Regions from separate parts of the Robertmurraya sp. genome, predicted to be linked through region 2. Evidence: riboswitches for the same ligand, from Rfam matches in the RefSeq annotation. Region 2 holds a riboswitch; the other holds the start of a gene.
The links. Region 2 has a riboswitch for S-adenosylmethionine ahead of ACGLXV_RS23465 (O-acetylhomoserine aminocarboxypropyltransferase/cysteine synthase family protein). Riboswitches for the same ligand answer to the same signal wherever they lie in the genome.
Positions count from the first base shown of each region.

Region 1 (4,426 bases), on a different contig from region 2:
GCTCCAGCTTCTATAAGTACCGCCATTCTCTGACGGTGGAAATCTTTAAGGAGATTATCGCTCACCCCATAGTTCCCAACATACTCTGAGCCATCTGCTAAGAACGCACCATATGGACCAACAGATGCAGCTACCAATGGTTTGGGTCTAACCAGTTGTTGCTCTTCTTGCCAAAAGTCATCTCTTGCACTCTTCGCAAGCACTACTGTCTTTTTTATCAATTCCAAGGCTTCTTCTTCTTGTAATCCACGTTTTATAAATCCTTCAACTGTTGCTTGATAGCTTGCAGTTATCGCACAATCTGCACCTGCCTGAAAATAGTCTAAATGTACCTGATAAATTAGCTGTGGATTCTCAAGTAACACACGCGCTGACCATAGAGGATCATCCAAATTGCATCCATAGGATTCAAGCTCGGTAGCCATTGCTCCATCTAAAAGAATAAGTGAATGCTCTTGTAAAACAGCATCAATTGGGTTGGTTTTTTTCAACGTAAACTTCTCCCTTCTTGTTAAACCCTTGTTTTATATAATAACTAGCATAGCAAAGCAAGATAAATGGAATTCCACAAAACAGTGCAATTCTCTGTGTTGGATCAAAAGCAATACCTATACAGGAAGCCAGACAAAGAAGGAACGCTGCAATCGGTACGATAGGATACAATGGCGTTCGGTAAGCTAGGTCTTGCACGGAATGGCCTTCTTTTACATATTGTCTACGGAATAATAACTGTGAAACACTAATACTCATCCATACAATAACTACTGCTAGTCCTGAAATGGACACAAGTACGATATATACAGTATCAGGTGCAATAATACTAGAAAACAGCGCTAAGCCACCACCTAGCATACTGAAAATAATAGCATTAAGTGGTACACCTCGATTTGTTAGCTTTGCAAAGATTGGAGAGATTGTTTCTTTTTCTGCAAGTGACCAAAGCATTCTTGAGGAAGCGTATAATCCAGAATTCGCGGCCGATAAAATGGCCGTTAAGATAACAAAGTTCATAATATCCGCACCATATGGTACCCCTATTCTATCAAGAACAGCAACAAACGGGCTCTCCAATACCCCAGCAGCTGAAAAAGGGAGTAGAGCTGATAACACAATGATGGTTCCGACAAAGAAGATAATTAATCTCCACAGAGTCGTTCGAATAGCCTTCGGAATTGCCTTTTCTGGATTTTCAGTTTCTCCAGCAGCAATCCCAATTAATTCTGTCCCAGAAAATGCAAAATTCACTGCCAACATGGTCATAAAAATAGCAAATACACCGTTTGGAAATAACCCTTGGCCAATGATATTTGAAAACACGGGTGCTGTCTCAGAACCCTCTATTGGCAGAATACCAATCATAGCTGCTGCACCTAAAATAATAAAGAACAAAATTGCAAGAACTTTTATGGATGCAAACCAAAATTCTGATTCAGCAAAGAATTTAACAGTTATAGCATTTAATAAAAAAATTAAAATAGCAAATAGAGCACTCCAAATCCATACATTCACATTTGGGAACCAACGCTGCATCAATAACCCAGCAGCTGTGAACTCTGACCCTAGTGCCACTGTCCAAGTTAACCAATACAACCAAGCAACAGTAAAACCTGTTGCGGGTCCAATATATTTGGCTGCGTAACTATGAAACGCTCCCGTTTCTGGCATATGTACAGATAGCTCCCCCAAACATAACATAACTAAGTAGACCACCAAGGCACCGATTAAGTACGAAAGAATCGTTCCAAACGGTCCTGCCTGTTGAATCGTATAACCTGAACTTAAAAACAAACCGGTCCCAATGACCCCACCTAAGGATAACATGACTAGATGTCTTGCTTGCATTTTCCTTTGAAATCCTTGTTCTTCCACTTTCACAACTAACTCTCTCCTTAACCTACATCCAGAAGCAACCATTACAAACGATCAATGAATACTATAGTGAGGGAAACAAAAAAGCGCACTCAGGAAACGAGTGCACTACTGACAAATAAAAACGTCCGCTCCTATCTATCGAGGAAAAATCACCCGCTGGAATTAGCACAGTATCCTAGTTGATCTGTTGCTGAGGCTTCACAGGGCCAGTCCCTCCACCTCTCTGGATAAGAAATATTTCTATCAACCTTACCAATCTATAAAAATAATGTCAAGAAACTTCTGAATAAATTAATAGTTTGCATTCTATTATGTATAACTATTACTGTCTCGTCATACATATAACTGTTTGATATACAAAACAAAGGAGCGAAAACTTCATGAATCAACAAACACCATCTTTTGTCAGTCATATTGACTCGTATGTGTATCATGCACTCCAAGGGATTACAGGGCGAATGGTTGCCGTCCAAACTGTCAGAGGGACTGTAACTGGATTACTTAAGTCTGTTATGCCTGACCATATTGTAGTGGAATCAGGAGGTTCTCCATTCTTTATACGAACTCAACAAATTATCTGGGTTATTCCTAGAGGATAAGGAGGTCATTTGATGTTTAAACGCGAAAATAAATTATTGATTGACCTTCCTGTTCCAGAGCATGGTGATCCGAATGCTGCCGCTGCAGTTCAGGAGTTGTTAGGTGGAAAATTTGGAGAAATGTCAACATTAAACAATTACATGTATCAGTCTTTTAACTTCCGTCAAAAGGATAAATTAAAACCTTTTTATGACCTCGTAGCAAGTATAACAGCAGAAGAATTTGGTCATGTGGAGCTCGTTAGTAATACAATCAACTTGTTATCACGCGGAAACACCTTTCCTGGGGACCCTGATGTTACCCCTTTACGTGAAGGAATGGATGCACGCAGTACGTATCACTTTATAGCTACTGCTCAAACGGCATTAGCAGGTGATTCTATGGGGCGTCCTTGGACCGGAGACAATGTATTTAGCAGCGGTAACTTAGTGCTAGATTTACTTCATAATTTCTTTTTAGAGGTAGGAGCACGCACACATAAGATGCGAGTATATGAAATGACAGAACATGAAACTGCTCGTGAAATGATAGGGTACTTACTTGTCAGAGGTGGGACGCATGTACTCGCTTATGCTAAAGCTTTAGAAATTGCTACGGGCGTAGATGTTAAAAAAATGGTTCCGATTCCTAATCTATCTAACAGAAAGTTTGATCATGCAAAAAAATTTGAGGATCAAGGCTTATCAAATGTTTTATATACATGGAATGATGTAGGCCATTATACAGATATCTCAAAAATTTGGAAAGGAACAAACCCTGAAAATGGAAACCAGCTCAAAGTAATTACTGGAGCTCCTAAGGGGGCACCTATTCCAAATTTAGAAGAGCTACCTGAAGAATTTGCTCCAGGGATCGATCGAGATGATTACGCAAAAATCGCCAAACGTTTAATGGAAAATATGTAAAATAGTTAAAGGGTATTCATGTGTCCATGAATACCCAACTTTCATATTTATATAGTTTTTGCTTCTAACACATCTTCCCCACGTGCAGCTCTAACTTTTTCAACATACTGCTTTGCATACTCCGTAATAAGGTCATAATCTCCCGTCTTAGCTGGTGCTAATAGATTTCCTCCTACTCCTACTGCTACACAACCGTTTTTAATCCATTGGTCCACATTTTCAAGGCTAACACCACCTGTTGGCATAATGTTCACTTGTGGAAGTGGCGCTTTTACTCCCTTAACAAAATCAGGGCCAAAGTTGTTCCCTGGGAATAACTTCACAATATCAACACCAGATTCAAGAGCACGCTTCATTTCCGTAATTGTCATACAACCTGGCATATAAGGGATTTGATAGAGGTTACATAATTTTGCGGTTTCTTCATCAAAGGAAGGACTGACTACGAACTGTGCCCCTGCAAGGATGGCTATTCTAGCAGTAGTTGAGTCAAGAACCGTACCAGCTCCAATCACCACATCATTGCGTTCATTATATAGAGACGTTAACTCTTTAATTACTTCATCCGCTTCTTTGACAGTAAAAGTTACTTCTATCCCCTTAATACCACCTCGAATACATGCATTAGAGATTGTTACTGCTTCTTCCTTCGTCTCTGCTCTCACTACTGCCACTACTCCACACTCTGAAACCTTTGATAGAACATTGATTTTATTCATGTGAATCCCCACTTTTTATATATTTTATGAAACATTTTTTATTAAATTTACAAAACTATCGTGCTGCCGTATCATATAGTAGAACGGCGTTTTAAATTTTAAAATAAAAAGTTCTATGCATTCTACATATATAAATCCATTGAAAGAGGTAACCGACTGTGTCAAACGTCCAATCACTTGAAAGAGCCTTAACTATTTTGAATAAGCTTTCAGATTATCCCGATGGAATACAAATTGCCCGTTTATCCGAACAAGTTGGTCTATCAAAAAGTACCGTCCACAGGCTCTTAGCAACATTATCCAATATGAACTATGTCGTAAAAGATTCGG
Region 1 covers NZ_JAKFCQ010000076.1:21,120-25,545, reverse strand. The annotation lists gene mmuM (homocysteine S-methyltransferase) at 1-491, opposite strand, end outside; gene mmuP (S-methylmethionine permease) at 469-1,875, opposite strand; SAM riboswitch class I at 2,001-2,106, opposite strand; gene ACGLXV_RS10840 (YuzF family protein) at 2,253-2,471, shown strand; gene ACGLXV_RS10835 (manganese catalase family protein) at 2,484-3,377, shown strand; gene ACGLXV_RS10830 (bifunctional 4-hydroxy-2-oxoglutarate aldolase/2-dehydro-3-deoxy-phosphogluconate aldolase) at 3,425-4,096, opposite strand; gene ACGLXV_RS10825 (IclR family transcriptional regulator) at 4,255-4,426, shown strand, end outside.
Region 1: it holds a riboswitch for S-adenosylmethionine, as region 2 does, so the genes downstream of both, mmuP (S-methylmethionine permease) here and ACGLXV_RS23465 (O-acetylhomoserine aminocarboxypropyltransferase/cysteine synthase family protein) in region 2, are expected to answer to the same signal.

Region 2 (4,426 bases):
ACTTTCTTATCTACAAAAAAAACCTTTCTGCATGAGCAGAAAGGCAGAAACAGTCACCTTTCTCTCATCTATCAAAGCAATACGCTTTGTGTGAATTGGCACCATTTCAATAATTTGACGGTTGCCGGGCTTCATAGGGCACATCCCTCCACCTCTCTTGATAAGAGCTTATCAATCTATATGAACTTTACGTTGTAGTCTTAATCACGAATGCTATCGTATCATGGAAAAATCGGAGTGTCAACGATAAATTTCGACAAAAACCTTATTGATTACACATGGCTAGTAAGCGACGTTTTCCCTGTCGCCAGTGTAATCGCTTGCTCTAAATCTTCAACTAAATCTTCAACATTTTCAATCCCGATTGATAGACGAATTAAATCCTCTGGAACACCTGCTGCTTTTAATCCCTCAGAGTCAAGCTGTTGATGAGTCGTGCTTGCAGGATGGATTACTAAGCTTTTTGCATCGCCAACATTGGCAACATGCGCCCAAAGTTTGAGACTATTTATAAACTTCGCTCCAGCCTCTCGACCTCCGTCGATTCCAAAGACAACGATAGAACCTGCTCCTTTTGGTAAGTATTTCTTTGCAAGCTCATAGTCTGGATGCTTTTCATTTCCTGGATACATCACCCAATTAACCGCAGGATGTGCTTCTAGATACTCTACTACCTTCTTTGTATTTGCCACATGCTCCTTCATTCTCACATGCAAAGTTTCTAGACCAAGTGTGAATTGAAAAGCATTTTGAGGGCTTAATGCTGGACCTAGATCACGTAGTAATTGAACTCTTGCTTTCACAATATAAGCTGCAGCACCAATTGCCTCACTATATACAATATCATGATAGCTTGCATCAGGGGTTGTAAATCCAGGAAACTTCGACGAATTCCAATCAAACTTTCCGCCATCCACGATAATGCCTCCAAGAGTAGTACCATTTCCTAAAAGCCATTTGGTTGCCGAATGAATGACAATATCCGCACCATGTTCGATTGGACGACATAAATAAGGAGTCGCAAAGGTATTATCGATTACTAGCGGAATACCTGCATCATGTGCAATCTTTGCGACCTTTTCGATATCCAAAATTCGCAAGCTTGGGTTTCCAATGGTCTCTGCAAATACCGCCTTTGTTTTCTCTGTAATAGCTTGTTTAAAGTTTTCTGGATTGGTTGAATCCACAAACTTCACTTGAATCCCATATTTAGGTAGCGTTACGGCAAAGAGATTATATGTACCTCCATATAGATTCGAAGCCGCAACGATTTCATCCCCTGCTTCAGCCACGTTAAGAATAGCCAGTGTAATCGCTGCCATTCCACTCGATACAGCAAGTGCTCCGACTCCACCTTCTAAAAGGGCCACTCTTTCTTCAAATACAGTAGTAGTTGGATTATGAATACGTGTATAAATATATCCCGGCTCAGCAAGTGCAAAAAGATTAGCAGCATGCTCTGTATTTTTAAACTGATAAGCATTGTTTTGATAAATTGGTACAGCTCTTGCTCCTGTAACAGGATCTGGGCTTAATCCACCATGTACACCAAGGGTTTCTAACCGATACTTCTTTTGTTCTGTCATTTCATTCCCTCCCAAAAACAATTTTTATTGTAAAACCCCTCATCCTAAGAAGAGGGGGTAGTAGCGTCTCTCCTTATCTTCCAGAGTTTCCTCTGCTGGATTTAGCACCGTGTATTACACCGGTTGCCGGGCATCAAAGGGCCAGTCCCTCCACCACTCTTGATAAGAATTTTTATTAATCACGTAGATGATGGTATCATGGGTAAAATTGGAAAGTCAATAATAATTGCGAAAGTTCAGAAAAGTTTCAAATATTATTCACATGCTTATATGGCTTTACTAAAAAGAACAAGGTTTCTAAGTATAAAGCTGTTCTAAATGTTGCTTGTAAGGAAATTAAATTCGATAAAGTTGCTTGTCTTAGTTTGATCTCCCCGCAAAGCAAGGATATTATATGTTCCTTCCGTCCTTGGAGATGTGCGTCAATATGATGATGAACATTTTTGAATAAAAGTTCAACATTCCCTTTATTTATATGGATAAAGAAGGCCTCATCTTCTGATCTAATACAAATAACGACTGGTGCCTTCTTTAAAAAAGGCAGTAAATGACTTCGGTTATTCCATTCATTCACTGTTCTTTGTAACTGAACAAGCATCGGTCTTCCCCCTCTAAATATACGATTACATATATATTCCACTCTGAGAGAAGCCTTACCTTTAATATCTTTTCGACAAATTTTCGGGGCGTTTGTCAGGGGTACTTAACAAGCTTTGTATCGAATGCTGTAGTTAGAGTTCATTTCCCGAGAAATATGTCATCTTTTTGAACGAAATTACTTTTACTGTCGAAGGGATCTGGGAATCCACAAATAAAAAAATCAGACAAGTACCGTCTGATTCCTAAAAAGATCTTAAACTTTCATATAAAAATGGTACCGATTGAAAAGCATAAATTTTCTTAACAAGTTCATTGTTTCTTATAACTAGCAAACAGGGAACCGACTCAATCGAATATTGCTCAGCTAATGCCGGCACAAAATTCAGATCTGCCTTTAACCAGTTATGGTGTGGCAAAAGCTCTTCAACGACCGAGAGCATTTTCCCTGCTACTTGGCATGTACCACATAATGGTGTGTACAAGTAGAGAAATTTTGTTTCCTCAGCCGAGTGGAGCCGTTCCCTGTTATTATCAAGCAATTCTTGCATGTTGTTACCCCTTCTTACACTTTGTCTAAAAATTGCGTAAAGACGTCGATGTTTGCCCCGAGCAGTACAGTAGCTAAATGATGTTCTGGTGCAGTAGCGACCTCCCTGTAAGTTCGATCGATGTATAAATGGTCTGCTTCAGGAAATTCCCGTTTAAAAAGTCTTCGCAGCTTTTCTCCAGCTTCATCAGCATCAACAAGGATATAGACATCCTTTCCAAACAAATCATCAATGATTTCATCGAGCTTCGAAAGAGATATCGTTCCATTCGTACAAATAATGTCTACAGGCTCCTTAATAACCTTTTGCACCTTCTTTTTGTCTGACGTACCTTCCACAATAATTACTTTTTCAGGTCTCATTTCAGTCATATGCATCACCTGTGAACATGTTGTATTTTCTTTACTTTATTCATTATTCTCGAAAGAGGTGTACAATTCCTCTAACTATTTACGATTATAAAAAAATAAACAGCGGAAAAAAAACCGCTGCCCTTAGATTAACACCATCCACCTTCGTCACAATCGGTATATCTTGGTTCGTCACTGGATGGAGTGGATACAAGCTGAAAAATCTTCTCTCCAGCGCTTTCAAAATGATGCTCAAGCTGCATATCACTTCCACTCGGTAAAGTTACCTTTCCGATTTTCTCGTTTTCTAGATAAAGCACAATTTCGCCATTTTGAAGCTTTCCGACAACACGGTCTGTAATATCTAATTTACCTTGCTGCAAAGTCATGTTGTTGCCATCCCTTTCTTTTCTGTTATACGTCTAGCATGCCCATGTTTGCTAGAAAAAAAAGAGACAATAAAAGACACCTAAAAAGGTGCCTTTTGTATTAGTCTTCGTTAATCATTTCTTCGTATTGCTCAGCTGTCATTAAGTTATCCACTTCACTAGCGTCCGTTGGCTCAACAACAATCATCCAAGCTTTTTCGTATGGTGACTCATTGACAAACTCTGGGCTGTCGTTTAAGTCTTCGTTTACTTCTACTACTTTTCCGCTTACTGGAGCGTAAAGTTCAGAAACTGTTTTAACAGATTCAACGCTACCGAATGGCTCATCAGCAGTTACTGTGTCACCTACTTCTGGAAGTTCAACAAACACGATGTCACCAAGCTCCGATTGAGCGAAATGTGTAATACCGATACGAACGGTATTTCCTTCTGTTTTTACCCATTCATGTTCTTCAGAATAACGTAGATCCTTTGGTGTACTCACGATAAAACCCCTCCATATTATGTATTAATTGTTGGTTACTTTGTAAGCCATACTTTTTCATAGTCTGCTTCCTTAAAGCCAAGCGTTACTTTCTCTCCATCTGTTAGCAATGGGCGCTTGATTAACATTCCGTCCGAGGCAAGAAGCTCAAGAAGCTCGTCCTCTGAAGATGTTGCAATTTTATCTTTCACACCAAGCTCACGATATTTTTGTCCGCTCGTGTTGAAGAATTTTTTCAGCTCAAGTCCACTTGCTTTATAGAAGGATTCAAGTTCCGCTTTTGAAGGAGGCTGCTCTACGATATGTACCTCTTGATACTCAATATTGTGAGAATCCAGCCATTTTTTCGCGTTTCGACAGGTTCCACATTTCGGATACCAATAGAAGGTCAATGCCATGTTACCACCATCCTTTTACACTTTCAATTGCATATTAACATAATTAGGTACAAATTCATAACTTTGACTAC
Region 2 covers NZ_JAKFCQ010000188.1:25,206-29,631, reverse strand. The annotation lists SAM riboswitch class I at 62-167, opposite strand; gene ACGLXV_RS23465 (O-acetylhomoserine aminocarboxypropyltransferase/cysteine synthase family protein) at 273-1,586, opposite strand; SAM riboswitch class I at 1,657-1,755, opposite strand; gene ACGLXV_RS23460 (hypothetical protein) at 1,834-2,184, opposite strand; gene ACGLXV_RS23455 (thioredoxin family protein) at 2,429-2,734, opposite strand; gene ACGLXV_RS23450 (toprim domain-containing protein) at 2,749-3,105, opposite strand; gene ACGLXV_RS23445 (YusG family protein) at 3,234-3,473, opposite strand; gene gcvH (glycine cleavage system protein GcvH) at 3,574-3,957, opposite strand; gene ACGLXV_RS23435 (arsenate reductase family protein) at 3,993-4,355, opposite strand.